Regions from separate parts of the Shinella sp. GW821-FHT10F02 genome, predicted to be linked through region 3. Evidence: predicted binding sites of a transcription regulator. Region 3 holds the regulator's gene; each other region holds the start of a gene.

Region 1 (9,987 bases), 440 kb from region 3:
CGCCGGTCACGGCCGCCGGCCAGCTTACCGCCTCGACGCTGCTGATGCTGCCGGTCTCCTTCGCGCTCGATACGCCCTGGCAGCTTTCCCTGCCGCCGCTGACCGCCATCCTCGCCGTACTGGCGCTGGCGCTCATCTCGACTGCCTATGGCTACATCCTGTTCTTCCGAATCATGGCGGCGGCCGGCGCGACCAATACGTCGCTCGTCACCCTGCTCGTGCCGCCGAGCGCCATCCTCGCCGGCATGCTCTTCCTGGGGGAGGAACTGACGCCGCTGGGCATGCTTGGCATGGCCCTGGTGCTGTTCGGCCTGGTGGTGCTTGACGGGCGCGTTTTCGCCCGTTTCCGGCGCGCTTGAAAAAGCCGGGAACAAAGCGCGCTGCCGGCCGTTTCATGGCAATCCGCCGGATCGTCGGCCCGACTTGCGCCACAATGGTAAATGCACAATGTCGGCATTCGTCATCTGGTAGGGATTGTGAATTTTTTGTGGCATCCACATTAAGGGAGGAAATTCAGCAGGTTAGCGCTGTGAATAACCGACCGCCATTGGCCGTATGTTGCAGCGCAGCAACAAAACACCTTTCCAACACGCTTTTTTCGGTCGTAATATCAGGCCGCAAACGCAAGGAGGTAAGCCATGGGACTCACACATTCCTTGAATGTTCTGATGATCAGTGCAGCGTTCCTCTTCATCGCAACGATGATCTTCATCTGAAGCGAACCAAGCGCAGTCCGGGAGGTCAGGGACGAAAAATAACAAAAGACCCTGCCGAAACGAATTCATGAAAGATGCATGGCCCCGGAGACGGCGCCATGCATTTTCATTTCAGGCAGTGTTTGACGAATTAGGCCGCAGCGCCGGCCGCGGGCCGGCGGTCGATCTTGGCGAAGCCGACACGGTCGCAGACGGCCGAGACCAGCGTGGCGCGGTTCATCGTATAGAAGTGGAACTCGCCGATGCCGCGGGCGATGAGATCCTCGATCTGCCTGGCCGCAAGGTCGATCGCCACGGGCGCGCGCTCCTGCGGCCGGTCGTCGACCGGCGCCAGCCGATCGGCAAGCCATCCCGGCACCGAGGCGCCGCACATGCCGGCGAATTTCTGCACCTGGGAGAGGTTGTGCACCGGCAGGATGCCCGGCACGACGGGGATCGTGATGCCGGCCTTGCGCACGCGCTCCAGGTAACGCTCGAAATCGTCGTTCTCGAAGAAGAACTGGGTGAGCGCGCGTGTGGCGCCGCCATCCACCTTGCGCTTCAGCATGTCGATATCGGCCGCGACATCCGGGCTCTGCGGGTGTTTTTCCGGATAGGCGGACACCGAGATCTCGAAATCGGCGAGACCGCGCAGGCCGGCGGCGAGCTCCGCGGCATTGGCATAGCCGCCCGGATGTGGATGATAGGCCGTGCCCACGCCGCCCGGCGGATCGCCACGCAGGGCCACGAAGTGCCGGATCCCGACCGCCTGGAAATCGGCGACCACGGCATGCACCTCTTCCTTCGTCGCGCCGACGCAGGTGAGGTGCGAGGCGGCCGGCAGGCCCATCTTCAGAAGCTGGCGCACGGTCGACAGCGTCGGCACCTTGGTGGAGCCGCCGGCGCCGTAGGTCACCGACATGAAACCCGGATCATAGGCCGAAAGCTCGGCGGCCGTTTCCCAGAGCTGGCCTTCGGCCTCCGCCGATTTCGGCGGGAAGAACTCGAAAGACAGGCGGATGTCCTTGCGGGCTGGGCTTAGGGTCGCCGGTTTCATGTCAACTCCTCCTGCGGATCGCGATAGGGTCGGCCGCCCGTACGCGCTGGTCGCGGGCAAGCCAGATGGTAACGGTCAGCGCATCGTTGGCCGAATGCGCGGGGTTGAGGTCGACGACCTGCTCGACGGCGAGCCCCGCCTTCTCCAGCCATTCGGACATCGTCTGGTGCGAAAAGCCGAGGCGGATATGGGCGTGTTCGTCGCGCAGGTGTTCAAGCGCGTGCGGCGCGAGGTCGATGATGGCGAGGCGCCCGCCGGGGGCCAGCATGCGCGCCGCCTCGCCGATCGCCGCCTCGGGCTCGTCGAGGAAGTGCAGCACCTGGTGGATCGTCACGACGTCGAACTCGTCGCGCTCCAGGGGCAGGTTGAAAATGTCGCCGTGGCGGATCGAGGCCTTGGTGATGCCGGCACGGTCGAGATTGGCGCGGGCGACCGCGAGCATGTCGCGGCTGGCATCGACGCCGACGCCGCGTCGGTAAAGCCCCTCGAAGAGCTGGAGGATGCGCCCCGTGCCGGTGCCGAGATCGAGGAAGGCATCGACTGGCTCGGTGCCGATCAACTCGGCGAGCTTCGCCTCGACTTCCGCCTCGCTGACATGCAGGCGGCGCACCGCGTCCCACTCCGCCGCGTTGCGGCTGAAATAGGCCTGCGCCTTGTCGGAGCGGATCTTCTTCAGCGCCCGAAGCCGCTCGTCGTCGCGGGCGAAAACCGCGTCCGCCGGGTCGCTGGCTTCGAGGAGCTGGCGGGCGAGCGCCACGGCGGGGCCACCCTGGCTCAGCCGGAAGAACGCCCAGGCGCCCTCCTGGTAGCGATCGATCAGGGCCGCTTCCGCAAGGAGCTTCAGGTGGCGCGAAATACGCGGCTGGGACTGGCCGAGGATGTCTGTGAGATCCGTCACGGTGAGATCGCCATGCGCGAGCAGCGCGATGAGGCGAAGGCGCGTCGGCTCGCCCGCCGCCTTCAGGATCTCCACGATGTCGTCCAGTCCGAGTTTCTGCATGTCGCCCATGACCAATCCAATCAAGACATAAAGATATGTTTATGTGATTAACCCGCGTCGCGCAAGGGCAAATCCGTGTCGCTGATCTTCCCACCAACGGCCCCAAAGAAAAACCCCGGCAAGCCGGGGTTTCTCAAAGCCTGTGATGGCGTTCGGCTCAGCGCGTCAAGCGCTTGTAGGCCTGGCTGCCGGGATTGAGGGCATCGGGGCCGAGACGGCGGACCTTGTCCTCTTCGTAGTCCTCGAAGTTGCCTTCGAACCATTCGACATGACCGTCGCCTTCGAACGCCAGGATGTGCGTCGCGAGGCGGTCGAGGAACATGCGATCGTGGCTGATGATGATCGCGCAACCGGCAAAGCTCTCAAGCGCGCTTTCCAGCGCACCGAGCGTTTCCGTGTCGAGGTCGTTGGTCGGTTCGTCGAGCAGCAGCACGTTGCCGCCGGCCTTCAGCATCTTGGCAAGGTGCACGCGGTTGCGCTGGCCGCCCGAAAGATTGCCGACCTTCTGCTGCTGGTCGCCGCCCTTAAAGTTGAAGGCACCGCAATAGGCGCGCGAATTCATCTCGAACTTGCCGAGCTTGACGACTTCAGCGCCGCCCGAGATTTCCTCCCAGACCGTCTTGTTGCCGTCGAGCGCGTCGCGGCTCTGGTCGACATAGCCGAGGTGCACGGTATCGCCGATACGGATCGAGCCGCTATCGGGCGTTTCCTGGCCGGTGATCATCTTGAACAGCGTCGACTTGCCGGCGCCGTTCGGGCCGATAATGCCGACGATGCCGCCCGGCGGCAGCTTGATCGACAGGTCGTTGATCAGCGTGCGGCCGTCAAAACCCTTGGTGATGCCTTCCAGCTCGATGACCACGTTGCCGAGACGCTCGGAGACCGGGATGATGATCTGGGCGTCGCCGGGCCGGATGTTTTCCGCCGCATCGACCAGCTGTTCGTAGGCCTTGATACGGGCCTTGGACTTCGCCTGACGCGCCTTCGGGCTGGAAGCGATCCACTCCTGTTCGCGCGACAGCGCCTTCTGGCGGCCGGCTTCTTCGCGGCTTTCCTGCTTCATGCGTTTGGCCTTGGCCTGCAGATAGGCAGAATAGTTGCCTTCGTAGGGAATGCCGCGGCCGCGGTCGAGCTCGAGGATCCAGCCCGTCACGTTGTCGAGGAAGTAGCGATCGTGGGTGATCATCATCACGGCGCCCGGATAGTCGCGCAGGTGCTTTTCCAGCCAGGCGATGGTTTCGGCGTCGAGATGGTTGGTCGGTTCGTCGAGCAGCAGCAGGTCCGGCTGCGACAGGAGCAGGCGGCAGAGCGCGATACGGCGGCGTTCGCCACCCGACAGCAGCGTGACGTCGGAATCCTTCGGCGGGCAGCGCAGCGCTTCCATCGCCATCTCGACCTGCTGTTCCAGGTCCCAGAGGTTCTGGCTGTCGATGATATCCTGGAGCTTGGCGCCCTCGTCCGCCGTCTCGTCGGAATAGTTCATCATCAGCTCGTTGTAGCGGTCGATGATGGCGGTCTTGTCGGCGACGCCGACCATGACGTTCTCGAAGGCGGTCTTGGTCGGGTCGAGATGCGGTTCCTGCTCCAGGTAGCCGACCGTCGCGCCATCGGCGAGCCAGGCTTCACCGGTATATTCCTTGTCCTGGCCGGCGATGATACGCAGCACCGTCGATTTACCGGCGCCGTTCGGGCCGAGGATACCGATCTTGGCATCCGGGTAGAAGGACAGATTGACGTTTTCGAGGATCTTCTTGGCGCCGTAGGACTTGTTGAGCCCCGACATGTGGTAGATGAATTGACGTGCCATGCAAACGTGCTCCGGGTCGGACGAATTTGCCCGCTATGTAGGCGAATTCTCTGCCCGCGGCAATGTAAGAAAGCCGCGTTATCGGTACTTGCGCGCGTGGACCGCCCGTTCGCTCCCGGCGATCAGCCTGCCTGCGCACCCCCCGTGATACCCTCGACGCAGCGCGACTTCGTCGGCGACGCGCCGCCGATCAGCGCTGCCAGCTTGCCGTCGTCCCCGGCAATGCCGATGGTGAGGCCGATCACCACGGTCTTGTCGCCCGTCTTGCGGCAGCTGAGGCGCACCCGCTCCCCGGCACCGGCGCCAAAAGCCTTGTCGAAGGCCGTGCGGACGTCGGCGAGTTTGATGGTCCCGCCCGCCTTTTCCGTGAAGAGCGTGCGCACCGTCGAGGCATTCAGCTGGTCGAGCAGGTCCAGCGACCGGCTGTAATAGGCCTCTGCGGAGGCTGCGACGCAACTGCCGCTTCTCAGCCATTGCTGGCGGTCGAGACCGAGGCGCGCGGCGGGCATGGCGGCGAGCAGGCGCTGCTTGGTGCCGGAAGCGAGCACGATATCCGGCAGCTCCGTCCACTTGCCCTTGCGCGCCCGCTGTTTCAGGTCGGCCTCGATGCCGCAATAGCTCTTGCGCACCTGGAAGAGGCTCACCAGCGAGAATTGCCGGGCGGCCGGCGACGTGGCGGAGAAATCCGCGCAGCCGCGGCTCTTCGGCCGCGCCGCGCAATAGCCGGGCTGCCAGCTGATCGAGAGGACCTCGCGCACCGACTCCCCGGCCGGCACCGACTGGGCGCTCGCGAGACCAGAGCCTGCGAAGAACGACAGACATAGGACGAGAAAGGACAATGCGGCTTTGAAAGTCAGTGCAGCTTGCGTCTTCATGACCGGCCCCTGATGAGAACAAAACAAGATCATATGCAACCAAAAATCCGGAAATTGCAACCCTGAATCGGAAAAATCCCGAAATGCGCGAGGATTTCCAAAAATACACGCCGCATCCCATTGTCTTTGCATGGCAAATCGCGTTGACCTTGCGCAAACGGGAGGAATGGCAGTGTTTTCTGAAGCCGGGACGCTGAAAAGCCCCAGTGGGGCGACGCTGGCGCTGCGCCACGAGCCCGCCCGCGGGGCGGCGCGGGGCATCCTGCTTCTAAGCCACGGCCTTGCCGAACACAGCCTGCGTTATGCGGATTTTGCCGCGCGCATGGCGTCCGAAGGCTTTCAGGTCTACGCCCACGATCATCGCGGCCACGGCTTCACCACGGCACCCGATGCGCCACGCGGGCAGTTTGCGCCGCGGGGTGGCATTGCCCGCGTGATCGAGGATATGCGGGCGGTGCGCGATCATGCAGCAGGCCGCCATCCGGACCTGCCGATCGTGCTGTTCGGCCATTCGATGGGCGGCCTGCTGGCGCTCGCCTTCGCGCAAAACCATGCCGCGGATATCGACGCGCTCGCCGTCTGGAATTCCAACTTCGAACCCGGATTTGCGGGCCGCGTGGCGCAGATCGTGCTGGCGGCGGAGCGCATGCTGAAGGGATCGGACGTGCCGAGCGGCGTCCTGCCGCGCCTCACCTTCGGCGCCTGGGGCAAATCGATCGCCGGCCGTCGGACGGGGTTCGACTGGCTGTCGCACGACGCGGCCGAGGTGGATGCTTATATCGCCGATCCGCTCTGCGGCTTCGACGTCAATGTCTCGATGTGGATCGACATCTTTGCCGTCACCTTCACCGACGCATCCGCGGACGGCCTTGCGCGCCTGCCAAAAGGCTTGCCGATTCATCTTGCCGGCGGCGACGAGGACCCGGCGACCGATTGCGGCCGGGCGACGCTCGCCTTTGCCGAACGACTGAAAAAATCGCGGCTTGAGGACGTTACGACGATCGTCTATCGCGGTCTGCGTCACGAAACACTGAAGGAGAGCCGGGCTCTGCGCGAGCCCGCCATCGACGCCTTCGCCGGCTGGTGCCGGCGGGTGGTGGCGGAACGGCGCCGCGCACCGGAACACGCATGACCACAACAGCCATCACGCCGCTGCGCAACGAGGTCAGCCTCGGGCTCGTCCTCATGGTGCTCTCGGTGCTCATCTCGCCGATCATCGATATTTTCGCAAAACTCGCCGTCACCTCCGTGCCGGCGACCGAGATCACCTTCGTGCGCCTGCTCTTCCAGATGACGGTGCTGGGGCCGATCTGTCTGATGCGCGGCACGCTGTTCGACGTGACCTGGAGGAAGACCGGGCTGCATGCGGCGCGCGGCCTGCTGATGGCCATCACCATGATCACCTTCGTGACACCGCTCGCCGTCATGGAAGTGGCGGATGCGATCGCCATCTTCTTCGTCGAGCCGATCATCCTGACGATCCTCGGCTCGATCGTGCTGAAGGAGACCATCGGCTGGCGGCGCTACACGGCCTGCGGCGTCGGCTTCTTCGGCTCGCTGCTGGTCATCCAGCCGAGCCTGCAGGAGGTCGGCCCGATCGCGCTCCTGCCTGTCGTCTCGGCCTTTTCGCTGGCGCTGTTCTTCCTCCTGACGCGGCTCGTCTCGCAGAAGGAAGACCCCTGGTCGATGCAATTCTATGCAGGGCTTTGGGGCGGCCTGTTCTCCGGACTGCTACTGGTTTTCGGCAGCGCCACCGGCATCGCCTTCCTGACGCCCGTCATGCCGGACATGGCGAACACGCTCTATATCGCAGCGGCCGCCGTCGCGGCCACCATTGCCGGCGTGCTCGGCGTCTATGCCTATCGCGCGGCCCCCGCCTCCACGCTGGCGCCGCTGCAATATCTGGAGATCGTCTCGGCCACCATTCTCGGCTGGTGGGTGTTCGGCGACCTGCCGGATGCCGTGAAATGGCTCGGCATCGCCATCATCATCGCGTCCGGCCTCTATGTCATCTGGCGCGAGCGCAAGCTCAACAAGACGGCGACGATCCCGCCGGTTTCTACGCCCATCTGACTGAGCCGCACGCGAAAAACATCATGTCAGTCTCAGCCGTCATGATGTCCCGCCGGCCCGCGGCTATCGTGCCTGCCGGCTTTTTGTTATCCAGAGCAAAACGGGCGAAAAGCCCGGCGGTCGGCCGTATCGCGGCCGTCGAAGAGGGAGTGCACGATGGAGAAGTCGAACCTGCCGCTTTCCGGCATCCGGGTCATCGAGCTGGCGCGGGTTCTCGCCGGTCCCTGGGCCGGGCAGATGCTGGCCGATCTCGGCGCGGACGTCATCAAGATCGAAAATCCGGACGGCGGCGACGACACGCGCGCCTGGGGTCCGCCCTTCGTGACGGGCAAGGACGGCGAAAACCTGTCGGCCGCCTATTACCACTCCACCAACCGGGGAAAACGCTCGATCGCCGTCGATCTCAGGACCGAGGAAGGCCGGGAGACCGCGCACCGCCTGATCGCGACCGCCGACGTGGTGATCGAGAATTTCAAGGTCGGCGGCCTCGTCAAATACGGGCTCGACTACCGGAGCCTCGCCGAGAAACACCCGAAGCTCGTCTATTGCTCGATCACCGGCTTCGGCCAGGATGGTCCCTATGCCGCGCGCGCCGGCTACGATTATATCGTGCAGGGCATGTCCGGCTTCATGTCGGTGACGGGTGCGCCGGATGGTGAGCCGATGAAGGCGGGCGTAGCGATCGCCGATATCTTCACCGGCATCTATGCCGTCACCGCCATCCAGGCGGCGCTCATCCATGTCATGAAGACCGGCCATGGCCAGCATGTCGACATGGCGCTGCTCGACGTGCAGTCGGCCGTCATGGCGAACCAGAACATGAATTTTCTGGCCTCCGGCACGGCACCCAAACGGCTTGGCAATGCGCATCCCAACATCTCGCCTTACGAGGTCGTGCCGACTTCCGACGGCTATATCATCCTCGCCGTCGGCAATGACGGGCAGTTCCGCAAGCTCTGCGGGCTCCTGAAGCTCGATGGCATGGCCGACGACGAGCGTTTCGCCACCAACCGCGCCCGCGTCGCCAACCGCGACGAGGTTCGCCGCCGCGTTACGGGTGCGACGGCCAATGTCACCAAGGCCGAGCTGCTCGATGCCTGCGAGCGCGAGGGCGTGCCGGCTGGGCCGATCAACTCCATCGCCGAGACCTTCGACGACCCGCAGGTCAAGGCGCGCGGGCTGCGCGTCGACCTGCCGGATGCCGACGGCAACCTCATTCCGGGCGTGCGCACCCCGATCGTCTTTTCCGAGACGCCGCTTGTCTACGACCGGCCGAGCCCGCGGCTTGGCGAACATACCGATGCCGTGATGGCAGAACTGCAATACCTCGAAGCAGGAAAGAAAAGCGCATGAAGACCGGTGGCCAGTTGATCGTCGACGCCCTCGTTGCCAACGGCGTCAAACGCGTCGCCTGCGTGCCGGGCGAAAGCTATCTCGCGGTGCTCGATGCGCTGCATGACACGGATATCGACGTGCTCGTCTGCCGCCAGGAAGGCGGCGCGGCGATGATGGCGGATTGCTGGGGTCGGCTCACCGGCCAGCCCGGCATCTGCATGGTCACCCGCGGCCCCGGCGCCACCAATGCTTCGGCCGGCCTGCACATCGCGCGGCAGGATTCGATCCCGATGATCCTGTTCATCGGCCAGGTGCAGCGCGATGCGCGCGAGCGCGAGGCCTTCCAGGAAGTGGAATACCGCCGCGCCTTCACCGAAGTCGCCAAATGGGTGGCTGACATCGACGATGCGCGGCGCATCCCGGAATTCATCACCCGCGCCTTCGCCGTCGCCACGTCGGGACGGCCCGGCCCGGTCGTGCTGGCGCTGCCGGAGGACATGCTGACCGACGAAGTCGAGACCGTCGAGGCGAGGCCTTACATGCCCGTCGAGGCCCATCCGGGCCGCAGGCAGGTGGAGGAACTGGCGCGGCTTCTGGAGGCGGCAGAACGTCCGCTCGTCATTCTCGGCGGCACGCGCTGGTCCGAGGCCAGCGTTTCAGCCTTCGCCGCCTTTGCCGAGCGCTGGTCGCTGCCGGTCGCCTGTTCGTTCCGCCGGCAGATGCTGTTCGATCACCTGCACCCGAATTATGCCGGCGATTCCGGCATCGGCATCAATCCGGCGCTGGGCAAGGAAATCCGCGAGGCGGATCTCGTCGTGCTGCTCGGCGGGCGCTATTCCGAAATGCCGTCCTCGACCTACAGCCTGATCCAGAGCCCCTACCCGCAGCAGAAGCTGGTGCACGTCTATCCCGATCCGTCCGAGCTCGGCCGCGTCTACCGCCCGGACCTCGCGATCTCCGCCGCGCCCGAGGATTTTGTCGCCGCTCTCGAAGATCTCGCGCCGAAAACCGCGCCCCGCTGGGCGGCGCGTACTGCTGCCATGCACCAGGCCTATCTCGCCTGGTCGACGCCGCCGCAAAGCGGCCCCGGCGATGTGCAGATGGGACCGATCGTCGCCTGGCTGGAGGAGAACACGCCGGAAGAC
Region 2 (9,987 bases), on a different contig from region 3:
CCTTCAGCAAAGCCTGGAAATTGAAGTAACAGGGGTCGTCGATGAGCACCGTATCGCCGGGGCGCAGGAGGAAGCGGCAGATCAGATCGAGCGCCTGCGTGCCCGAACTCGTCAGCATCAGGTGGTCCGGCCCCGCCTCGATGCCTTCCTCCGCCAGCCGCCCGAGCAGCAGCCGGCGCAGCGCCTGAGACCCGCGCGTGCTGCCGTAATAGGAAAGCAAATCGCCATCGCTGCGCGCAAGGCTGCGGATTGCGCGGCGCAGCGCCTCGTCCGGCATCCAGTCCGCAGGCAGCCAGCCGCAGCCGGGTTTCAGCACCGTGGCATCCGCATCGAGCGATTGCCGCGACACCCAGAAGGGATCGACCGCGCGCGCCTTCGGCGTCTCCGCTTCCGCCAATTTCAGCGGATGCAGGCCGGCATTCGAGACATAGAACCCGGACCCGCGCTGCGCCCGAATCAACCCCTCCGCTGCGAGGCGATCATATGCTTCGACAACGGTGGACGGCGAAACCCCCATGGAAGCCGCAAAACGCCGGATCGAGGGAAGCCGATCGCCGGGCGCCAGGGCGCGGCTGGCGATCCGGCCGCCGATCGCCGCCACGACCTCGGAAATCCGGGTTCCCGCCGCAGCGTCCCTCGCAAAGCTTGCCTTCATTGTACTGGTCCTTGAACGCATACAGTTCTTTCGAATTGTACTGCTCCGTTTCTGTTTCCGCCAGCCCCACGGATGTACGAAGGATGCGAATGCGAGGTGTCATGAAATCATCCATGGAAGGCTGGGGCAGCGGGCTCGTCGGCGTCATCATTTTCAGCGGTTCGCTGCCGGCGACCCGTTTGGCCGTGTCGGATTTTTCGCCATTATTCCTGACCTCGGCGCGCGCCGTCATTGCCGGGCTGTTGGGCGCAGCACTTCTCTTCGCGCTGCGCCAGCCGAAACCCTCGCGCGACGCGCTGTTCTCGCTGACGATCGTGGCGCTGGGCGTCGTCGTCGGCTTCCCGATGCTGACCGCGGTGGCGCTGCAATATATCACGTCCGCCCATTCCATCGTCTTCATAGGATTGCTGCCGCTTGCGACCGCGATCTTCGGCGTGCTGCGGGGTGGGGAGCGGCCGAAACCGCTGTTCTGGCTGTTTTCCGGCATCGGCAGCGCGACGGTGGTCGGCTTCGCGCTCAATTCCGGCGCAGAGGTCTCGCTCGTCGGCGATCTGCTGATGGTCGCCGCTGTCGTCGTCTGCGGGCTCGGTTATGCGGAAGGCGCGAAACTCTCGCGCACGCTCGGCGGTTGGCAGGTCATCTCCTGGGCGCTGATCCTCTCGCTGCCGCTGATGGCAGTCATCGCGCTCGTCTCGCTGCCGCAGACCTGGGCCGGCATCGATGGCGGCGCCTGGGCCGGGCTCGCCTATGTCTCGGTGTTCAGCATGCTGATCGGCTTCGTCTTCTGGTATCGCGGCCTGGCACTCGGCGGCATCGCCGCGGTCGGCCAGCTACAGTTGCTGCAACCCTTCTTCGGCCTGCTGCTCGCCGCCTTCCTGCTGCACGAAAAGGTCAGCCCGCTGATGGTCGTCACCACGCTTGCCATCGTGCTCTGCGTCGCCGGCGCACGGAAATTCGCGCGCTAAGAGGCTGTTCAGAGCGAGGCCGTGATGCCGCCGTCGACATAGAGGATGTGCCCGTTCACGAAGGATGAGGCATTCGAGGACAGGAAGATGCAGGCGCCGACGAGTTCCTCGACCTTGCCCCAGCGTCCGGCCGGCGTGCGTTTTTCCAGCCAGTCGGAGAAGGCGGGATCGGCGACGAGGGCGGCATTCAGCGGCGTATCGAAATAGCCGGGCGCAATCGCGTTGCATTGCAGGCCGTATTTCGCCCAATCGGCCGCCATGCCCTTGGTGAGGTTGCCGACGGCGCCCTTGGTGGCCGTGTAGGGCGCGATACCAGGGCGGGCGAGCGCTGTTTGCACGCTGGCGATGTTGATGATCTTGCCCGCGCCGCGCTTGATCATGTGCCGGGCGACGGCCTGGCCGACATTGAAGACGGTCGAGATATTGGCCTTCAACAGCCGCTCGAAGGCATCCGCCGGAAAGTCCTCCAGGGCCGTACGATGCTGCATGCCGGCATTGTTGACCAGGATGTCGATGGCGCCGACCTCCGCCTCGAAACCATCGACGGCCGCGCGCACGGCCTCGTGGTCCGTGGCGTCGAAGGCGAGCATGTGTTTCGCCCCGAGGTTTTCCGCGGCCGCCGCCAGCCTAGCCGCATCGCGTCCGTTGAGGATGACCTCGGCGCCCGCCGCCGCAAGGCCCCGCGCGAGCGCAAGGCCGATGCCCTGCGAGGAGCCGGTGACGAGGGCGCGTTTGCCCGTCAGGTCGAAGAGTTCGGTGCTCACGGTTCCTCCCGGGGCGAAGTCGATCAGGCCACCCTGCATCAGACGCCCCGCGGTGGCAAATGCGGCCGCGTCGGAACGAACAAAGGTCGGTGCAAGGAATGGAGCCAGCGGGGGAAATCTGCTATGGCTGTGTCGTGAGCCGTCCTTGCCCGCGACGATCGTGTCCGGCAAAAAACGCTCTGGGAGATCTGGATGGCGGTGGATGTTCGGACGTCGAAGGATGTGAGCGGGGCAGCAAGCCCCAAGGCGTTGCGCGTCGGCTTCATCCTGTCGAAGAGCTTTACGCTTTCCGCCTTCGCGCTGTTCGTGGATACGCTGCGGCTTGCCAGCGACAGCGAGGACCGCTCCCGGCGCGTCCATTGCGACTGGGACGTGCTGAGCAGCACGCGCAATTTCATCTCCTCGTCGAGCGGCATCCAGGTCGCCCCCACCGCTCCCTTCGCCGATCCCTCCTGTTTCGACTATATCGCCGTCGTCGGCGGCCTTCTGAAGGTCGACGAGCCGATCGACAGCTATGCCCTGGCCTACCTGCGCAAGGCGGCCAATGCCGGCGTCGGGCTGATCGGCCTGTGTACCGGCAGCTTCATCCTCGCCGAGGCCGGCCTGCTGAAGGGGCACACGGCCTGCGTGAGCTGGCTTCACCACCGCGAATTCCGCGGCCGCTTTCCCGATATCGAGGCGACGTCGGAGCAGATTTTCCGCTTCGACGGCAAGGTCGCCACCTGTGCCGGCGGCAGCAGCGTCGCCGATCTCGCAGCGACGCTCGTGCGCCACCATGTCGGCGAGGCGGCGGAGCGCAATGCGCTGGAAATCCTGCAGATCCGCCACCGCCGCGACGCCACCGACCTCCAGCCGCGCAATCCGCTCGGCCTCGAAGCGCGCGACCGCCGCGTGCACCTTGCCATCATGATGATGGAGCAGCACACCGAAGACCTGCTGTCGATCGACAGCATCGCCACCATGACGAACGTTTCCCGCCGCCAGCTCGAACGCCTGTTCGAGAGCGACATGGGCGCCTCGCCGAGCGCGATCTACATGAAGATCCGCATGGCGGCCGCGCTCAACATGGTGGTGCGCACCAACAAGCCGCTGATCGAGATCGCGCTCGAAACCGGCTTCGAGAGCCTGTCGCACTTCACCCGCCGTTTCCGCGCCGCCTTTGGCGATACGCCCTCGCAGATCCGCCGCGACGGCCGCCGCCAGGCAGGCTGAGCGGGGCAAGCTGACGGGCAACTTTTCCGGCCGCTTGGAACCAAGCCGCCCGCCAGCCGTTCGGTCTCCATTGCTGATAAGGAGACCGTAATGGCAAGCAACGACGTTCAATCCCAGATTTCCGCTCTTCGCGCAGAAATCGCCGCGCTTCAGAAGGACCTCGGCGAGCGGGGCAGCGAAGCCTATGACACGATCCGCGATCGCGCCGGCAATGCCGTCGAGGCTGCCCGGCCCGCTGTCCGTTCGGCAACGAAATATGTGCGCAATGAAGGCGCTGCCGTGGCCCAGGCCGCGCGCGAGCATCCGGCCGCACTGTCCACCGTGGTGCTGACGGCCGGCCTTGCCGGTGTCGTCATCGGCTATCTGCTCGGCTCCCTCGAAAGCGAGCCGCCGCGGCGCCAGCAGCGCTGGTTCTGAACTGGAAAAGCCCGGCACTGCCGGGCTTTTTCATGGGCTTCAACAAACGGAGGCAAACCATTGCCTCCGCTTATTCTTACCGGTGCCGCAGGCCGAAGAGGTAGCCGATAAAGGCGGCGCCTGCGAGGGTCGCAAGCGGATTGGCCTGGATCGTCTGGCGGATATCCTCGCGCAGCGATTCCGCCTTGGCGACGGCAAGCTGGCCGGTGCCTTCGGCGATCAGCCCCGCGGTTTCCTTCAGCCGGCTGATTTCCGCCTTCAGCACTTCGATCTGTTCGCTGACCGTCGCTTCCGCAGCCGCCGCACGGGCATCCTCCGAAATGCTATCGCCACTTTCAACGACACCAAGCGTGCGCTTGCCGGTGCTCTTTTCGTCAGCCATGGACATGTCTCCTGGATTTGATGGAATGGCATAAGCAAGAACGACCGCCGCGCCCGTTGGTTCCAGCCGATGATTCAAACTGTGATCTTTCCCCTGCGACTCAGTGATTGACTCTCGCGCGCTTTGAGAACAAATAAAGAACAAACCTTCTCGAACCCGGGAGCCGCAACGCCGATGTCCGCCTCCGCCGCCCATGCCGTTGTCGCCGATCTGCGCGACCGCATCCGGCAGTTCGATGGCCGTGCCGCGCGCGACCGGGCGGTGCTGCCCTTCGGCGTGCCTGACATAGACGACCGGTTGCCCGGCGGCGGGCTGGCGCTCGCCAGCCTGCACGAAGTCTGCGGCGGCGGGAACGATGCGGTCGAGGGCGCGGCCGCCATGCTCTTTGCCGCCGGCATCGCGGCGCGCACGAAAGGGCAGGTGCTCTGGGTCCTGACGCGGCCCGATCTCTTCGCGCCGGCGCTCGCCCAGGCGGGGCTCGCCCCCGGCCGCGTGATTTATGTGGAGGCGGGCGATGAAAAAAGCCTGCTCCTCTGTTTCGAGGAGGGCCTGCGCCATGGCGGGCTGGGTGCGGTGGTGGCGGAGGTGGCGCGGCTGTCTCTGACCGCCTCGCGACGCCTGCAACTGGCGGCAGAGGCGGGCGGCACGCTCGGCATTGCGCTGCGCCGTTTCAAGCACCGGTCGGAGGAGAGTGCCTTTGGGCAGCCCTCTGCCGCCGTGACGCGCTGGCGGGTTGCCGTCCGGCCGTCCGTCGCCCTTCCCGTGCCCGGCATCGGCCGGGCGCAGTGGCTTTTGCAACTCGTGCGCTGCCGGGCCGGCGAGGCGGCAGACTTTGACGTGGAGGCACCCGATGCCGAGGGTCGTATCGCTTTTTCTTCCCGGCTGGCCGATCGATCGTCTGAGGCGGGCGCTTGGCGCCTCGGCACCTCCGCCTGACAAGCGGCTCGTGCTCGTCGGCCGGGAGGGCTCGCGCCGCATCCTGACCGCCGTGAGCAAGCCTGCCGAACAGGCGGGCCTGCGCGTCGGCATGCCGCTCACCAAGGCCCATGCGCTGGTGCCCGAGGTCGTGACCATGCCGGCCGATCCCGCGGCGGATGCGGCGGCACTGGAGCGCCTGTCGCTCTGGGCCTTGCAGCACTATGCGCCCATCGTCGCGCCCGATCCGCCGGATGGCCTGGTCATCGACACGACCGGCGCCGACCATCTGCATGGCGGCGAGGAGCGCATGCTGACCGGTCTCGTCAACCGCCTCGCGGCCTCCGGCATTTTTGCGCGCGCGGCGGTGGCGGATAGCTGGGGTGCCGCGCATGCCGCCGCCCGTTTCCTTGCCGATCCCGTGCGCGTCATTGCGCCGGGCACGGTGGGCGAAACCGTGGCGCCGCTGCCGATCCTGGGGCTCCGGATACCGCCGGAAACCGTGACAGGCCTGCGCGTGCTCGGCTTCGCCACTATCGGCGATGTGCTGGCCGTGCCGCGCGCGCCGCTGGTGCTGCGCTTCGGCCCGCTCCTTGGCCGCCGGCTCGATCAGATCCAAGGCACGATTTCGGAGCCCGTCGATCCGCTGCGCGATCCCGATGTCGTGACGGTCCGCAAAGTGTTCGGCGAGCCGATTGGCGCGCCCGAAACCATCGCGCGCTACACGAAGGGCCTCGTGCACGATCTCTGCCAGGCGCTGGAAAAACGCGGCCTCGGCGCCCGCCGGCTCGATCTCCTCTTCCACCGCGTCGACAGTTCGCTCCAGGCGATCCGCGTCGGCACGGCACGCGCCGTTCGCGATGAAGAGCGTCTCACCCGACTCCTCTCGGACCGCATCGAGACGATCGATCCGGGTTTCGGCATCGAGATCATGGACCTGACCGCCACGCTTGCCGAACCGCTCGTCCTGCAACAGGCGGTCTCCTCGCTGATCGAGGAGGAGCAGGCCGACATTGCCGGTCTCGTCGACGTGATCGCCAACCGCATCGGGGCCGCCCGCCTCTACCGCATCGCCCCCGTCGAAAGCGACGTGCCGGAACGCTCCTTCCGCCGCATTCCGCCGCTCTCACCCGATGTCGGCACGACCTGGCAGAACCGCTGGCCGCGCCCGGCGCGCCTGCTGGCCCGGCCCGAGCCGATCGAAGTCATGGCGCTCCTGCCCGACCACCCGCCCGCCTCCTTCACCTGGCGCGGAAAGCGCCGGCTGGTGAAACGCGCCGACGGTCCCGAACGCATCTTCGGCGAATGGTGGAAACGCGACGCCGAACTTGCCGCCGTGCGCGACTATTTCCAGGTCGAGGACGCCGCCGGCGAACGCTTCTGGCTCTTCCGCTCGGGCGATGAACAGCAGGTGACAGCCGGCCTCGGCCGCTGGTTCCTGCACGGAATTTTCGCATGAAGCCGCGCTACGCAGAGCTCCAGGTCACGTCGCACTTCTCGTTCCTGAGAGGGGCCAGCAGCAGCGACGAACTCTTCCTGACCGCCCGGGCGCTCGGTATCGACGCCCTCGCTGTCGTCGACCGCAACAGTCTCGCCGGCATCGTGCAGGCGCACCGGGCGGCAAAGGAGACGGGCGTGCGCCTCGTCGTCGGTTGCAGGCTGGACCTCGTCGACGGCATGTCGCTCATCGTCTACCCGACCGACCGCGACGCCTATGGCCGCCTCTGCCGCATGCTCACCATCGGCAAGAAGAAGGCCGGCAAGGGAAAATGTCATCTCGACTGGTCGGATGTCGTCGACTGGAACGAAGGCCTGCTCGCCGTGCTGATACCCGACGAAGCCGACGAGACCACCACCTTCCACCTCCGCCGCCTGCGCGAAGCTTTTGGCAACCGCTGCTACATGGCCCTGACCCTCCGCCGCCGCCCGAACGACCAGTTGCGGCTCTTCGACCTCTCCAATCTCGCCACGCAACACCGCGTCCCCACCGTTGTCACCAATGACGTGCTTTACCACGAGCCCGGCCGGCGCATGTTGCAGGACATCGTCACCTGCATCCGCCACAACGTCGTCATCGACAATGCCGGCTTCCTCCGCGAACGCCACGCCGACCGCTACCTGAAACCCCCGGAAGAAATGCACCGGCTCTTCCCCCGCTACCCGGAGGCACTTCAGCGGACGTTGGAGATCGTCAAGAAGTGCGCCTTCTCGCTGGACGAGTTGCAGTATCAGTACCCCGACGAGAAAGAATATGCCCATCTCACACCGCAAGAGGCGTTGGAGAAATATACGTGGGAGGGAGCGGTTGAAAAATATCCGGAAGGGCTACCCGAAGAGGTAAAGGAAAAAATCCTTCATGAACTGCGCCTTATCGCGAAGATGGAGTACGCTCCTTATTTTCTAACCGTAAATGCCATTGTCCGTCATGCCCGCTCGTTGCCGATACCGATCCTTTGCCAAGGCAGGGGATCTGCAGCGAACAGTGCCGTTTGCTACGTGTTGGGGATCACAGCCGTGAACCCATTGGGCAATGGGCTTCTTTTCGAACGCTTCGTTTCGGAGCAGCGGGGAGAGCCCCCCGATATCGACGTCGACTTCGAACACGAGCGTCGAGAAGAGGTCATACAGTGGATTTATAAAGCCTATACCCGGGAACGCGCCGCCCTCTGTGCGACCGTCATCCGATACCGCTCCCGTGCGGCGATGCGCGATGTCGGACGAGCATTGGGCATGCCGGAGGACGTACTGAAAGCGCTGTCCTCTCAGACATGGGGCTGGTCAAACGATATACCGAAATCACAAGCCGAAGGGATCGGCTTGAACATAGATGATCGGCGTCTCCGCTTATTGCTGGAGCTTTCCCGACAGCTCATCGGAATGCCTCGTCACCTTTCCCAACACCCCGGCGGGTTTGTGCTGACTCGCGACCGGCTGGACGACCTCGTGCCGATCGAGCCGGCAAGCATGGACGACCGACAGGTTGTCGAATGGGACAAGGACGACATCGAATATCTAAAGTTCATGAAAGTCGACGTGCTGGCGCTCGGTATGCTGACTTGCATGCGGCGCGCTTTCGACTTTCTGAAGGAACATAAGCGAAAGCACTATACCCTCGCCAACATTCCGCAAGAAGATGCGGAAACCTATACGATGATTTCTAAGGCGGACACGCTCGGCACTTTCCAGATCGAAAGTCGTGCGCAGATGTCGATGCTGCCGCGACTAAAGCCAGAAACCTTTTATGACATTGTAATTCAAGTTGCGATTGTACGGCCCGGTCCCATCCAAGGTGACATGGTACATCCTTATCTCCGGCGACGGCAAAAGTTGGAAAAGGTTGAATACCCGGACGATGCCTTCAGAAAGGTACTCGAAAAGACCCTCGGCGTACCGCTGTTTCAAGAGCAGGCTATGCAAGTCGCCATCGTCGGCGCGGGCTTTTCGCCCGGCCGTGCCGATCAGTTGCGTCGCGCAATGGCGACTTTCAAACAGACCGGTGGCGTTGATAAGTTTCGGCAGGAACTGATCGCTGGCATGACGAAGAATAAATATCCGCTGGAATTCGCCGAACGCATGTGCCGCCAGCTTGAAGGCTTTGGCTCCTACGGTTTTCCGGAAAGCCACGCCTACAGCTTCGCCATCATCGCCTACGCCTCCGCGTGGATGAAGTGCCATCACCCGGACATTTTCTGCGCAGCGCTGCTCAACTCGCAACCCATGGGCTTCTACGCGCCGGCGCAGATCGTGCGCGATGCGCAGGAGCACGGGGTGGAAGTGCGACCGGTCTGCGTCAATGAGAGCCGATGGGATTGCACGCTGGAGCCGACGGAGGACAAGGACCGCTTTGCGGTGCGGCTTGGCCTCAGGTTGATCAAGGGGTTGAACGACAAGAAGCTGGACCGCTTCTTCGGCGAGCGATCGCAAGAGCCGTTCGTCTCGGTAGACGATCTTTGGCGGCGCGCCGAATTGCCGGTGGCGACGTTGGTCGAACTGGCTGAGGCGGATGCCTTTCGGCCGTCGCTGAGGCTAGCCCGGCGCGAGGCACTCTGGGCCATCCGTGCGTTGCGCGACGAACCGCTTCCACTCTTCGTCGCGGCGGCTGAACGGGAGGCGGCGGTGATCGCGGAACTGGACGAGCCGGCCGTTGCGCTTCGTCCCATGACGGCGGGCAACGAGGTCGTCGAGGACTATGGTCATGTCGGGCTGACGCTGCGGGCCCATCCCGTCAGCTTCCTGCGGGAAGATCTGCAACGGCAGAAAATCCTCTCCTGCCATGTCGCGACGAACCTGCGCGACCGGACCCGGGTCGAGACGGCCGGCGTGATCCTCGTGCGCCAACGGCCGGGTTCAGCCAAGGGCGTCATCTTCGTGACGCTCGAAGACGAGACGGGCATTGCCAACCTCGTCGTCTGGAGAAAGGTTTTTATCGCTTATCGCAAGATCGTGATGGGCGCCTCCATGCTCGGCGTGAAGGGCTATATCCAGCGCGAAGGGGAGGTGGTGCATGTCGTCGCGCAGCACCTGACGGACCTTTCCGGCATGCTCGCCAGCGTCGGCCATCGCGACGGGCCGTTTCCGCTGCCGCACGGACGCGGCGACGAATTCCACCACGGCAGCCCGCCACACGATCCGCGTGGCGCGCCAAAACTTGTAAAACCGCGAAATCTCGTCGACGGC
Region 3 (9,987 bases):
GAGCGCCGCGCCATGCTGGAGGGATATGACCTCGTCTACGAGCGCATGCAGACCGAGCGCCCGCCCGGCGAGACCGGCGCGGCCGTCATCCTCGATCTCCTCGCAACAAAAAAGCCCGGTCGAAACTGACCGGGCTTTTTCATGTCGTTCTGCCGAAAAATCAGCGCTTGGAAACCGGCAGGTAATCGCGCTTCGGTTCGCCGATATAGAGCTGGCGCGGGCGGCCGATGCGCTGTTCCGGGTCTTCGATCATCTCGTTCCACTGGGCGATCCAGCCGACCGTGCGGGCGAGCGCGAAAAGCACGGTGAACATGGTGGTGGGGAAGCCCAGCGCCTTCAGCGTGATGCCGGAGTAGAAGTCGATGTTCGGATAGAGCTTCTTCTCGATGAAGTATTCGTCGGTCAGCGCGATGCGCTCGAGTTCCATCGCGACTTCCAGCATCGGATCGTCCTTGATGCCGAGCTCGCCGAGAACCTCGTGCGTCGTCTTCTGCATGATGCGCGCGCGCGGGTCGTAGTTCTTGTAGACGCGGTGGCCGAAGCCCATCAGGCGGAACGGATCGTTCTTGTCCTTGGCCTTGGCGACATATTCCGGAATGCGTTCGACCGAGCCGATTTCGGCCAGCATGTTGAGCGCCGCTTCGTTGGCGCCGCCGTGCGCCGGGCCCCAGAGGCAGGCGATGCCGGCCGCGATGCAGGCGAACGGGTTGGCGCCCGAAGAGCCTGCGAGGCGAACGGTCGAGGTCGAGGCATTCTGCTCATGGTCGGCATGCAGGATGAAGATGCGGTCCATGGCCCGGGCCAGAACCGGGTTCACCACATAGTCCTCGCAGGGCACGGCAAAACACATGCGCAGGAAGTTCGACGCGTAGTCGAGGTCGTTCTTCGGGTAAACGAAGGGCTGGCCGATATGGTACTTGTAGGCCATGGCGGCGATTGTCGGCATCTTGGCGATCATGCGCAGCGAGGCGACCATGCGCTGGTGCGGATCGGTGATGTCGGTCGAGTCGTGGTAGAAGGCCGACAGCGCGCCGACGCAGCCGCACATGACGGCCATCGGATGCGCATCGCGGCGGAAGCCGGTGAAGAAGCGGCTCATCTGTTCGTGCACCATGGTGTGGTGCGTGACGCGGTAGTCGAAGTCGTCCTTCTGGGTCTTGGTCGGCAGTTCGCCGTACAACAGAAGGTAGCAGACTTCGAGGAAGTCGCCGTGTTCGGCAAGCTGTTCGATCGGGTAGCCGCGGTGCAGGAGCACGCCTTCGTCGCCGTCGATATAGGTGATCTTCGATTCGCACGAGGCGGTGGAGGTGAAGCCGGGATCGTAGGTGAAGGCGCCGGTATTCTTGTACAGCGTGCCGATGTCGATCACATCGGGACCGATCGTGCCGGATCGCGTCGGCAGCTCGACCGACTTGCCACCGAACGATACATCCGCGATTGTTCCTGTCATAACGATCCTCCGTTGTTTCAAATGGTGGCACAGTTTCGTGCCGCAACCATGAACATGCTCGTTTTGCTAGCCCATTTACGATGCGCTGCCAAGCGATACCAAAGGCAAATTGTGCATTGCGATAACGGGCTTTCCGGCAACGCAATATCTACCCTTTCCGGCAAGTTGCAAGCAACTTCTGAGGGTGGTTTTCACGTTGCGGAGGGCGCATGCTTTCTGTTTGGCTTAGTATTAATTCACCCTACTTTTGATTGAAGATTCTCGCGCCGGGTTGCATAATCGCCAGGGGAACCGGTGGGGCCGAGTGCATGGCCAGGATCGACATCGCGGAGAAGCAGGCGGCGCGCGAGGCAGAGGCCTGGGGCGTCGCGCCGGCTGGCGATTCGCTGCCGATACCGGCTTTGCCCGCGCGCCGTCGCAGGGCCACGCTTGCCGCCTATGCGCGCGCCGTCGGCCGGTTTCGAGAAAGCCTTGCCGGCCAGAGAATTGATGCCGCCTTCGCCGAGGAGCGGGCGCACGGCCACTTCTTCCTGTTCGTGCCGGTCTTCCTTGGCATCGGCGCCGCCCTGTGGTTTGCCGCCGCTACCGATCCGCCAATTTATGCCCTGCTGCTTCTCGCCTGCGTTACGTTCTGGCCCGCCTGGCGGCTGCGGCACCGGGAGGACTGGGTGGCGCTCGCCGCGGGTGCCGCTTTTCTCGTTCCCGTGGGCATGCTGCTTGCAGCCATGGAAAGCGCCCGGCTCGATACTGTCATCCTGGATACGCCGGTCACCACGGAAATCAGTGGTCGGGTACTGTCGCGTGAAAGCGACGAGCGCGGGGCGATCCGCTACCGTATCGCACTGGAGGCGACGCGCGATCCGGTGCTGAAGCGCCCGCCCGGCATCGTCACGCTGCTTGCCCGCAGCCGTCATGAACCGATCGCGATCGGCGCGGGCATAACGGGGCGCGCGCGCCTCGGGCCGCCGTCCGGCCCGGCCTTGGCCGGCCTCAACGATTTCGCCTTCGATGCCTATTTCGCCGGCACCGGCGCCGTCGGCTATTTTTACAGCGCGCCCAAAGGTGTTGTGACCGGCGAGGCGGGGCTGGAAGGGCGGATCAGGCAGGAGATCGCGCGCTGGCGCAACAACCTGACCGAGCATATTCGGGGGCGCATCGGCGGCGATGCCGGGGCGATCGCCGCGGCACTGGTAACGGCGGAACAGCGGGCGATCGGCGCGGACACGGTCGAGGCGCTGCGGCAGGCGGGGCTTGCCCATGTATTGGCCATTTCCGGGCTTAACATGGTGCTCGCCGCCGGCACCTTTCTCGTCGGTGCGCGCATGCTGATGGCGCTGATTCCGGGCTTTTCCGAGCGCTATCCGGCCAAGAAGATTGCCGCCGTCGGCGCGCTCATCATGGTGACGCTCTATATTCTCGTCTCGGGCGGCGCGCTCTCTGCCGTGCGATCGTGGATCATGATCTGCGTCATGCTTGTGGCCGTGCTCTTCGGGCGATCGGCCATCAGCCTGCGCAATGTCGCGCTCTCGGCGATCCTCATCCTGCTGGTGACACCATCCGCCGTCACCAATCCCGGCTTCCAGATGTCCTATGCGGCAACGCTCGGGCTTGTCGCGGGCTACGCGGCCTGGCGCGAGCGGCCGATGCGGCGGGAAAGCCGGGGAGGGCCGTTGCAACTGTTCGGCGGTTCGCTCGGCCGTTTCTTCGGCGGGCTCATGCTCTCCTCGCTGATCGGTGGTTTTTCCACGCTGATCTATTCCATCGGCCACTTTCACCGCATTCCCGCCTATGGCCTCGCCGGCAATCTTCTGGCGATGCCGGTGATCAGCACGATCGTCATGCCCTTCGGCCTCATCGCCGTGCTGCTGATGCCGTTCGGCCTCGACGCCATTCCCTTCGCGATCATGGGCAAGGGCATCGAATGGATGATCGCGCTTTCGACCTGGGTCGCGAGCTGGAAAGGCGAAATCGTCACCGGTCAGATTCCGCAGTCCGCCTTCCTGCTGGTCGGCCTCGGCGGCGGCCTGGCCTGCATTTTGCGCACCCGGCTGCGCCATGCCGGCACGCTGCTCGTCGCGCTTGGCATCATCATCGCCTGCTGGCCGGACGAACGCCGTGCGCCGGAAGTGCTGGTCTCGGAAGACGGCCGCCTCGTGGCGATCCGGCGCGGCGACACCGTTGCGACCAACCGCGCAAGGCCGCCGGATTTCATTTATGCGCAATGGCGGCGCGCGCTACGGCTCGGCGATCTCGTCAAGCCGGAGATGCGCAAGAGCGAAGGCCTGACGGTAGAAGATGCCGCCGCACCCGCTGAAGGAACTGAAAAGCAGAGGAAACCGCGCCACAAGGCGGATCGGCAGAGGGCGAAGGCCGCCATGGTATCCGCCCTGGAGGCGGCGGGAAAGGGTACGGGCTTCATCTGCGAAACAAAGGCATTCTGCGCCGCGGTTTCGCCGAGCGGCTGGCGGATCGTCACGCTGGAAGACCTCGCCTTCCTCGGAACCGCCTGCGATGCCGCCGACCTCGTCGTCGTGTCCCAGGCCCTGCGGCTGGAAACATGCCGCTCCGGTGCCCGGCTGATGACGGCTCGCCATCTGCGGCGTACTGGCGCCCTGGAAATCCAGCCCGGCGCCGAAAAGGCCGCTCCACCGCTTTCCGAAGCCGAGATCACATCCGCCGTCGAAACCCTCGACCGGCCCTGGTCCCGCCACCGCACCTATGATTGGCGCAGCGGCACCTTCGAGGCCGAGACGGCGCTCAATGATAGCGGCGAATGAGGCCGACGAGCTTGCCTTGAATCTTCACGCGGTCCGGGCCGAAGATGCGGGTCTCGTAGGCCGGGTTTGCGGCTTCGAGCGCGATGGAGGCGCCCTTGCGGCGGAAGCGCTTCAGCGTCGCCTCCTCGTCGTCGACGAGCGCCACGATGATCTCGCCCGGATTGGCGGTGGTGGCGTTGCGGATGATCACCGTGTCGCCGTCGAGGATGCCGGCCTCGATCATCGAGTCGCCCTTGACCTCCAGGGCATAATGATCGCCGTTGCCGACCATCTCGGCCGGTACCATGATTTCATGGGTGTTGTTCTGGATGGCGGAGATCGGCACGCCGGCGGCGATGCGTCCCATGACCGGTACCGAGACCGAAGACGACATGTCCGCCTGCGGCGTGCGCTGCACGGGGGCGGCCGGCACCGGCTGCTTGCCGCGGCTGCCCTCAATGACGGCCGGCGAAAAACCACGACGCGGCTGGAGGCTTGGCGAATAGGCTTCGGGAAGCTTGATCACTTCCAGCGCCCGCGCCCGGTTGGGCAGGCGGCGAATGAAGCCGCGCTCTTCCAGCGCGGTGATGAGGCGGTGGATGCCGGACTTGGACGCGAGATCGAGCGCATCCTTCATCTCGTCGAAGGAGGGAGGAATACCGGACTCCTTCATCCGTTCATGAATGAACAGGAGAAGTTCCTGTTGTTTCCGCGTGAGCATGGCCCCTCCACCGAGAATCTTGAAACAATCCAGAATCGTGAAACAAATCCAGAACAGACACTATCTGTTCCATATGTGTTCCGCAAGGCCTTGGAAATAATAATATTGTTCAGGCGGAGGGTTCGCGCAGGAGGAGTACTTCGCAGGGATCGCCTTCGGGCACGGCCGGGGCGTGCGGCGGGCGGATGAGCAGGCCTTCCGATTCGGCGAAGACCTTCATCATCGAGGAATCCTGCTTGCCGAAGGGTGTCACGTACAGGTCGCCGGCCGGTCCCCGGACGATGCGGGCGCGGACATAGTCCTGCCGCTGGTCGTTTTCCTTGAGCGGCACGGCGGCGATGGCCGGGTGCCGGCGGTTTTTTGCGGGCAGGCGGGCGAGGCGGCGCACCAACGGCTCCAGGAAGAGCAGCGAGCAGACGAGGCTGGAGACCGGGTTGCCGGGGAGGCCCAGCACCTGGATATCTCCCAGCCGGCCGACCATCAGCGGTTTCCCCGGGCGCATGGCGATGCGCCAGAAATCGAGCTCCATGCCGGCCTCGCCGAGCACCGGCTGCACGAGGTCGAAATCGCCGACGGAGGCGCCGCCGAGCGTCACGAGCACGTCGATATCAAGCGCCAGCGCGTTGCGCACGGCCTCCAGGATCGCCTGCTTGTCGTCGCCGACGATGCCGAGGTCGATCACCTCCGCGCCGGCCACCCGCGCGAGCGCCGAGACGCCGTAGGTGTTGGAGGCGATGATCTGGCTGGCGCCGGGCGGCGTTCCGGGCGGGACGAGCTCGTCGCCGGTCGCAAGCACCGCGATGCGGGGGCGGGCGTAGACGACAAGTGTCGAGTGGTTCATCGCGGCGGCGACGGTCAGGCGGCCGGCGTCGAGCACCGCCCCGGCCTTCAGCACGGTCTCGCCTTCGGAAAAATCCTGCCCGCGCGGGCGCACATGCCGGCCTTTCGGCGTGAGGAAGGTCGTGCGGATACGGCCGTCACCCAGCTTTTCCGCGTCTTCCTGAAGAAGCACGGTATCGGCGAAGGAGGGCAAGGGCGCGCCGGTGAAAATGCGCACGGCCTCGCCGGGGCCAGCGGAGCCTTCGAAAGCATGGCCGGCGGAGGAGAGGCCGACGACCTTGAGGACGGCGCCGAGTGTCGCGATGTCCGCATGGCGGACGGCGTAGCCGTCCATGGCGGAATTGGTGAAGGGCGGCTGGGTCAGGCGCGCGGCGATGTCTTCGGCGAGAACGCGGCCTTGCGCGTCATGCAGGGAAACCGTCTCCGTCCGCTGTGTCGGCTTGGCCCGGGAAAGCAGGCGGTCGAGGGCGTCGGCGACGGGCAGGAGCGACATCAGGCGTTTGCCCGCTTGTAATCGCCGGAGCGGCCGCCGGATTTTTCGACGAGCCGGATGCCGCCGATCTCCATTTCGCGGTCGGCGGCTTTCGCCATGTCGTAGATGGTGAGGCAGGCGACGCTGACGGCGGTGAGCGCCTCCATTTCCACGCCGGTGCGGCCGGTGAGCTTCGCCATGGCCTCGACGCGCAGGCCGGGCAGCGCGCGGTCTTCGCGGATTTCGACGGCGACCTTGGTCAGCATCAGCGGGTGGCAGAGCGGAATGAGGCTCGACGTCTGCTTGGCGGCCATGATGCCGGCAAGGCGGGCCGTGCCGATCACGTCGCCCTTCTTGGCGTCGCCCTTGAGGATCAGGTCGAGCGTCGCAGGCGCCATGCGGATGAAACCTTCGGCAACGGCGATACGCACCGTTTCCGCCTTGTCGCCGACATCCACCATGTTGGCTTCGCCGGAGGCATCGATATGGGTCAGCATGGCGGCCTTTTCGGCCATCATTCGGCCGCCAGCATGCCGGCGGAGCCGGTCAGCAATTCGCGGGTGGCGGCGGCCACGTCGTCCTTGCGCATCAGGCTCTCGCCGACGAGGAAGGTGGAGATGCCCACCTCGGCGAGGCGTTCACAATCCGCATGGGTGAAGATGCCGCTTTCGCCGACGAGCAGGCGGTCGTCGGGCACCATGCCGGCGAGCTTTTCCGACACCGCGAGGTCGACCTCGAAGGTGCGCAGGTTGCGGTTGTTGATGCCGACGAGCTTGGATTTCAGCCTGAGCGCCCGTTCCATTTCCGGCTCGTCATGCACTTCGATCAGCACGTCCATGCCGAGCGCAAAGGCGGCGTCCTCCAGCATCTTCGCATCGTCGTCGCTGAGCGAGGCCATGATGATGAGGATGCAGTCAGCGCCCCAGGCGCGGGCTTCCAGCACCTGGTAGCTGTCGAACATGAAATCCTTGCGCAGCGCCGGCAGCGCGCAGGCCTGGCGCGCGGCGGTGAGGAATTCGGGTGCGCCCTGGAAGCTCGGCGTGTCCGTCAGCACCGAGAGGCAGGCGGCGCCCCCGGCCTCATAGGCCTTGGCGAGCGCCGGCGGATCGAAATCCGGGCGGATGAGGCCTTTGGAGGGACTTGCCTTCTTGATTTCGGCGATCAGGCCGAAATTGCCGGCGGCTTTTCTGGCCTTGAGGCTGGCGAAGAAGCCGCGCGGCGGCTCCTGGTCGCGGATCTGGGCGCGAAGCTCGGCGGGGGCCACGCGCGCCTTGGCGGCGGCAATTTCTTGCAGCTTGTACGCTTCGATCGTCTTCAGGATATCGGTCATGGCCAATCCTACTCCGCATGGCCTTCGTTGGAAACCGAAACGAGGCGTTCGAGCACCGTGCGGGCGCGCCCGCTTTCCAACGCTTCGGTTGCCTTCGCCATGGCGTCCTTCAGCGTTTCCGCCTTGCCGGCGATGAGAAGAGCGGCCGCGGCATTGGCGAGCGAGACGTCGCGATAGGGCATGTGCGCGCCGCCGAGCACCGAAAGCAGGGCTGCGGCATTGTGCGCGCCATCGCCGCCGCGGATATCGTCGAGCGTCACCTGGGGAAGGCCGAAATCGGCGGGCGTCAGCTCGAAGGTGCGGATCTTGCCGTCTTCCAGCGCCGCGACCTGCGTCGTGCCGGTCGTGGTGATTTCATCGAGGCCGGAGCCGTGCACGACCCAGATGCTCTCGGAGCCGAGATCGCGCAACACTTCGGCGAGCGGCACCAGCCATTGCGGCGCGAAGACGCCGAGGAGCTGGCGCTTGACGCCGCCGGGGTTCGAGAGCGGCCCGAGCAGGTTGAAGATGGTGCGCGTGCCGAGTTCGACGCGTGACGGGCCGACATGTTTCATCGCCGGGTGGTGCAGTTGCGCGAACATGAAGCCGAGGCCGGCATCGTGCACGCAGCGGGCGATTTCCGTCGGCCCGATATCGAGCTTCACGCCGAGGCAGGAGAGCGCATCCGCCGTGCCCGCCTTGGAGCTCAGCGCCCGATTGCCATGCTTGGCGACCGGCACGCCGGCGCCGGCGGTGATGATCGCGGCGAGCGTCGAGATATTGTAAGTGCCCGTGCCGTCGCCGCCCGTGCCGACGATGTCGATGGCATCCGCCGGCACCGTGACCGGCAGCATGCGGGCGCGCATCGACCCGACGGCGCCGTAGATCTCGTCGACGGTCTCGCCGCGCACGCGCAGTGCCATCAGGAAGCCGCCGATCTGCGAGGGCGTGGCGGCGCCCGACATGATGATCTCGAAGGCGCCGCGGGCGTCCTCGCGGTCGAGCGCGTTTCCGGCGGCGACCTTGGCGATATAGGATTTCAGGTCGGACATGCGGTTCCCGTCTTCCTCTATCGAGCGATGCTCTGTTCGGCGAGCGTGCGGTTGATCGAGACGCCATAGGCGGTCTGCAGCGAGCTCACCATCTGGTCGAGGATGTCGTCGCCGCTGGCGCGCGCGACGGCAGCGATCTGCTGGTCCTCGTTGGAGAGCGCATCGGTTGCCGAATCGGTTGCGACATCCGCGACCTTCAGGAGGATCTGGCCCTCGCCATCCACGCCAGGCGTGTTGGCGACATGGCCGACCGGGCCGGCGAAGGCGGCGGCAACGGCGGCCGGGCTCAGCACGGGGTCCTGCGCGCTGCGGTGCAGGCCCGCCTTGTTTTCGACCGCCATGCCGAGTTCGCCGGCAATCGCGGCGAGATCGCCGCCCTTGCGCACGCGCTCGGCCAGCTCTTCCGCCTTCTTGGCGAGCGTCTGGCGCTGCTGCTCGGCGGTCCAGTCGGCCACCACGCGGTCGCGCACCTCGTCGAGCGTGCGGTCGCGATCCGGGATCACGTCGAGCACTTCGAACCAGGCGTAGCCCTCGCGGCCGACATTGATCGGCTGGGTTTCCGTGCCGACATCCGTCTTGAAGATTTCGCCGAGAAGGGCGGCTTTCTCCGGCAGGCCGTTGACCTCTTCGCCCTTCTGGTCGTTGCCCTGGGCGTCGATCCCGTCGATTGTCACGGCCTTCAGGTTGTTCTTGGCGGCCGCCTCCGCAAGGCCAAGGCCCTCGGCGCGGCTGTCTTCCATGCGGTCATGCACCGCGAGAATGCCGTCGGCGGCTTCGCTCAGTGCCAGTTCGCTGCGCAGCTCTTCCTTCACCTCGTCGAAGGTCTTCAGGTTTTCCGGGCGGATGTTGGTCACGCGCAGGATGATCGGGCCGAAGGTGCCGTCGATGACCGGCGTCGTGCCGCCGTCGGTGGCAACGGCGAAAGCGGGTTCGGCGAACTTCTGGTCCGGCACATTCGCCTGCGTAAAGTCGCCGAGCAGCACGTCGGTCGCCGTCTTGCCCTGTTCGGCGACGAGCGCGTCGAAGGTCGTGCCGGAGGCGAGCTTGGCGGCGGCGGCATCGGCCGCGGCACGGTCGGGGAAGGTCAGCTGCTCGATCGTGCGCGTTGCCGGCGTGCGGTACTTTTCCTTGGTCTTGTCATAGTCGGCCTGCAGCGCCTCGTCGGTGATCGCGGCCGCGTCCATGATGTCCTTCGGCTCCAGCGCGACATAGACGACCTTGCGGTATTCCGGCGCGCGGTATCTCGCCTTGTTCTGTTCGAACCAGGGGGCGAGCACGTCGTCGCCCGGCGCCTTGACCGGGTCGATATTGGCGTTGCTGAGGATGAGGTAATCGATGGTGCGCGCTTCGTTGCGGTATTGGCGCAGCGCCTCCGTCAGCACGTCCG

Evidence for each region. Region 3 encodes LexA, which represses DNA repair genes until DNA is damaged. Its sites were predicted from a motif close to TGTTCNNNNTGTGTTCNG; they were not measured.
Region 1: AC1RWL_RS10590 (ribonuclease T2 family protein) is a predicted target of LexA. The motif match lies at 5,449-5,466, and genes of this name have one in related genera.
Region 2: AC1RWL_RS08880 (ImuA family protein) is a predicted target of LexA. The motif match lies at 4,521-4,538, and genes of this name have one in related genera.

The regions. Positions count from the first base shown of each region.
Region 1 is NZ_JBXASL010000003.1:157,193-167,179, reverse strand. Features, by position in the region: gene AC1RWL_RS10610 (DMT family transporter) at 1-359, shown strand, start outside; gene metF (methylenetetrahydrofolate reductase [NAD(P)H]) at 847-1,752, opposite strand; gene AC1RWL_RS10600 (ArsR/SmtB family transcription factor) at 1,754-2,761, opposite strand; gene ettA (energy-dependent translational throttle protein EttA) at 2,910-4,559, opposite strand; gene AC1RWL_RS10590 (ribonuclease T2 family protein) at 4,682-5,434, opposite strand; gene AC1RWL_RS10585 (alpha/beta fold hydrolase) at 5,607-6,566, shown strand; gene AC1RWL_RS10580 (DMT family transporter) at 6,563-7,507, shown strand; gene caiB (succinate--glutarate CoA-transferase) at 7,664-8,860, shown strand; gene AC1RWL_RS10570 (thiamine pyrophosphate-binding protein) at 8,857-9,987, shown strand, end outside.
Region 2 is NZ_JBXASL010000002.1:645,005-654,991, forward strand. Features, by position in the region: gene AC1RWL_RS08850 (aminotransferase-like domain-containing protein) at 1-655, opposite strand, end outside; gene AC1RWL_RS08855 (DMT family transporter) at 757-1,620, shown strand; gene AC1RWL_RS08860 (SDR family oxidoreductase) at 1,629-2,384, opposite strand; gene AC1RWL_RS08865 (GlxA family transcriptional regulator) at 2,577-3,596, shown strand; gene AC1RWL_RS08870 (hypothetical protein) at 3,687-4,013, shown strand; gene AC1RWL_RS08875 (hypothetical protein) at 4,090-4,395, opposite strand; gene AC1RWL_RS08880 (ImuA family protein) at 4,570-5,331, shown strand; gene AC1RWL_RS08885 (DUF6504 family protein) at 5,246-6,769, shown strand; gene AC1RWL_RS08890 (error-prone DNA polymerase) at 6,766-9,987, shown strand, end outside.
Region 3 is NZ_JBXASL010000003.1:597,511-607,497, forward strand. Features, by position in the region: gene lpxB (lipid-A-disaccharide synthase) at 1-129, shown strand, start outside; gene gltA (citrate synthase) at 161-1,450, opposite strand; gene AC1RWL_RS12660 (ComEC/Rec2 family competence protein) at 1,759-4,227, shown strand; gene lexA (transcriptional repressor LexA) at 4,208-4,927, opposite strand; gene AC1RWL_RS12670 (molybdopterin molybdotransferase MoeA) at 5,037-6,260, opposite strand; gene moaC (cyclic pyranopterin monophosphate synthase MoaC) at 6,260-6,754, opposite strand; gene trpC (indole-3-glycerol phosphate synthase TrpC) at 6,754-7,569, opposite strand; gene trpD (anthranilate phosphoribosyltransferase) at 7,578-8,600, opposite strand; gene AC1RWL_RS12690 (peptidylprolyl isomerase) at 8,618-9,987, opposite strand, start outside.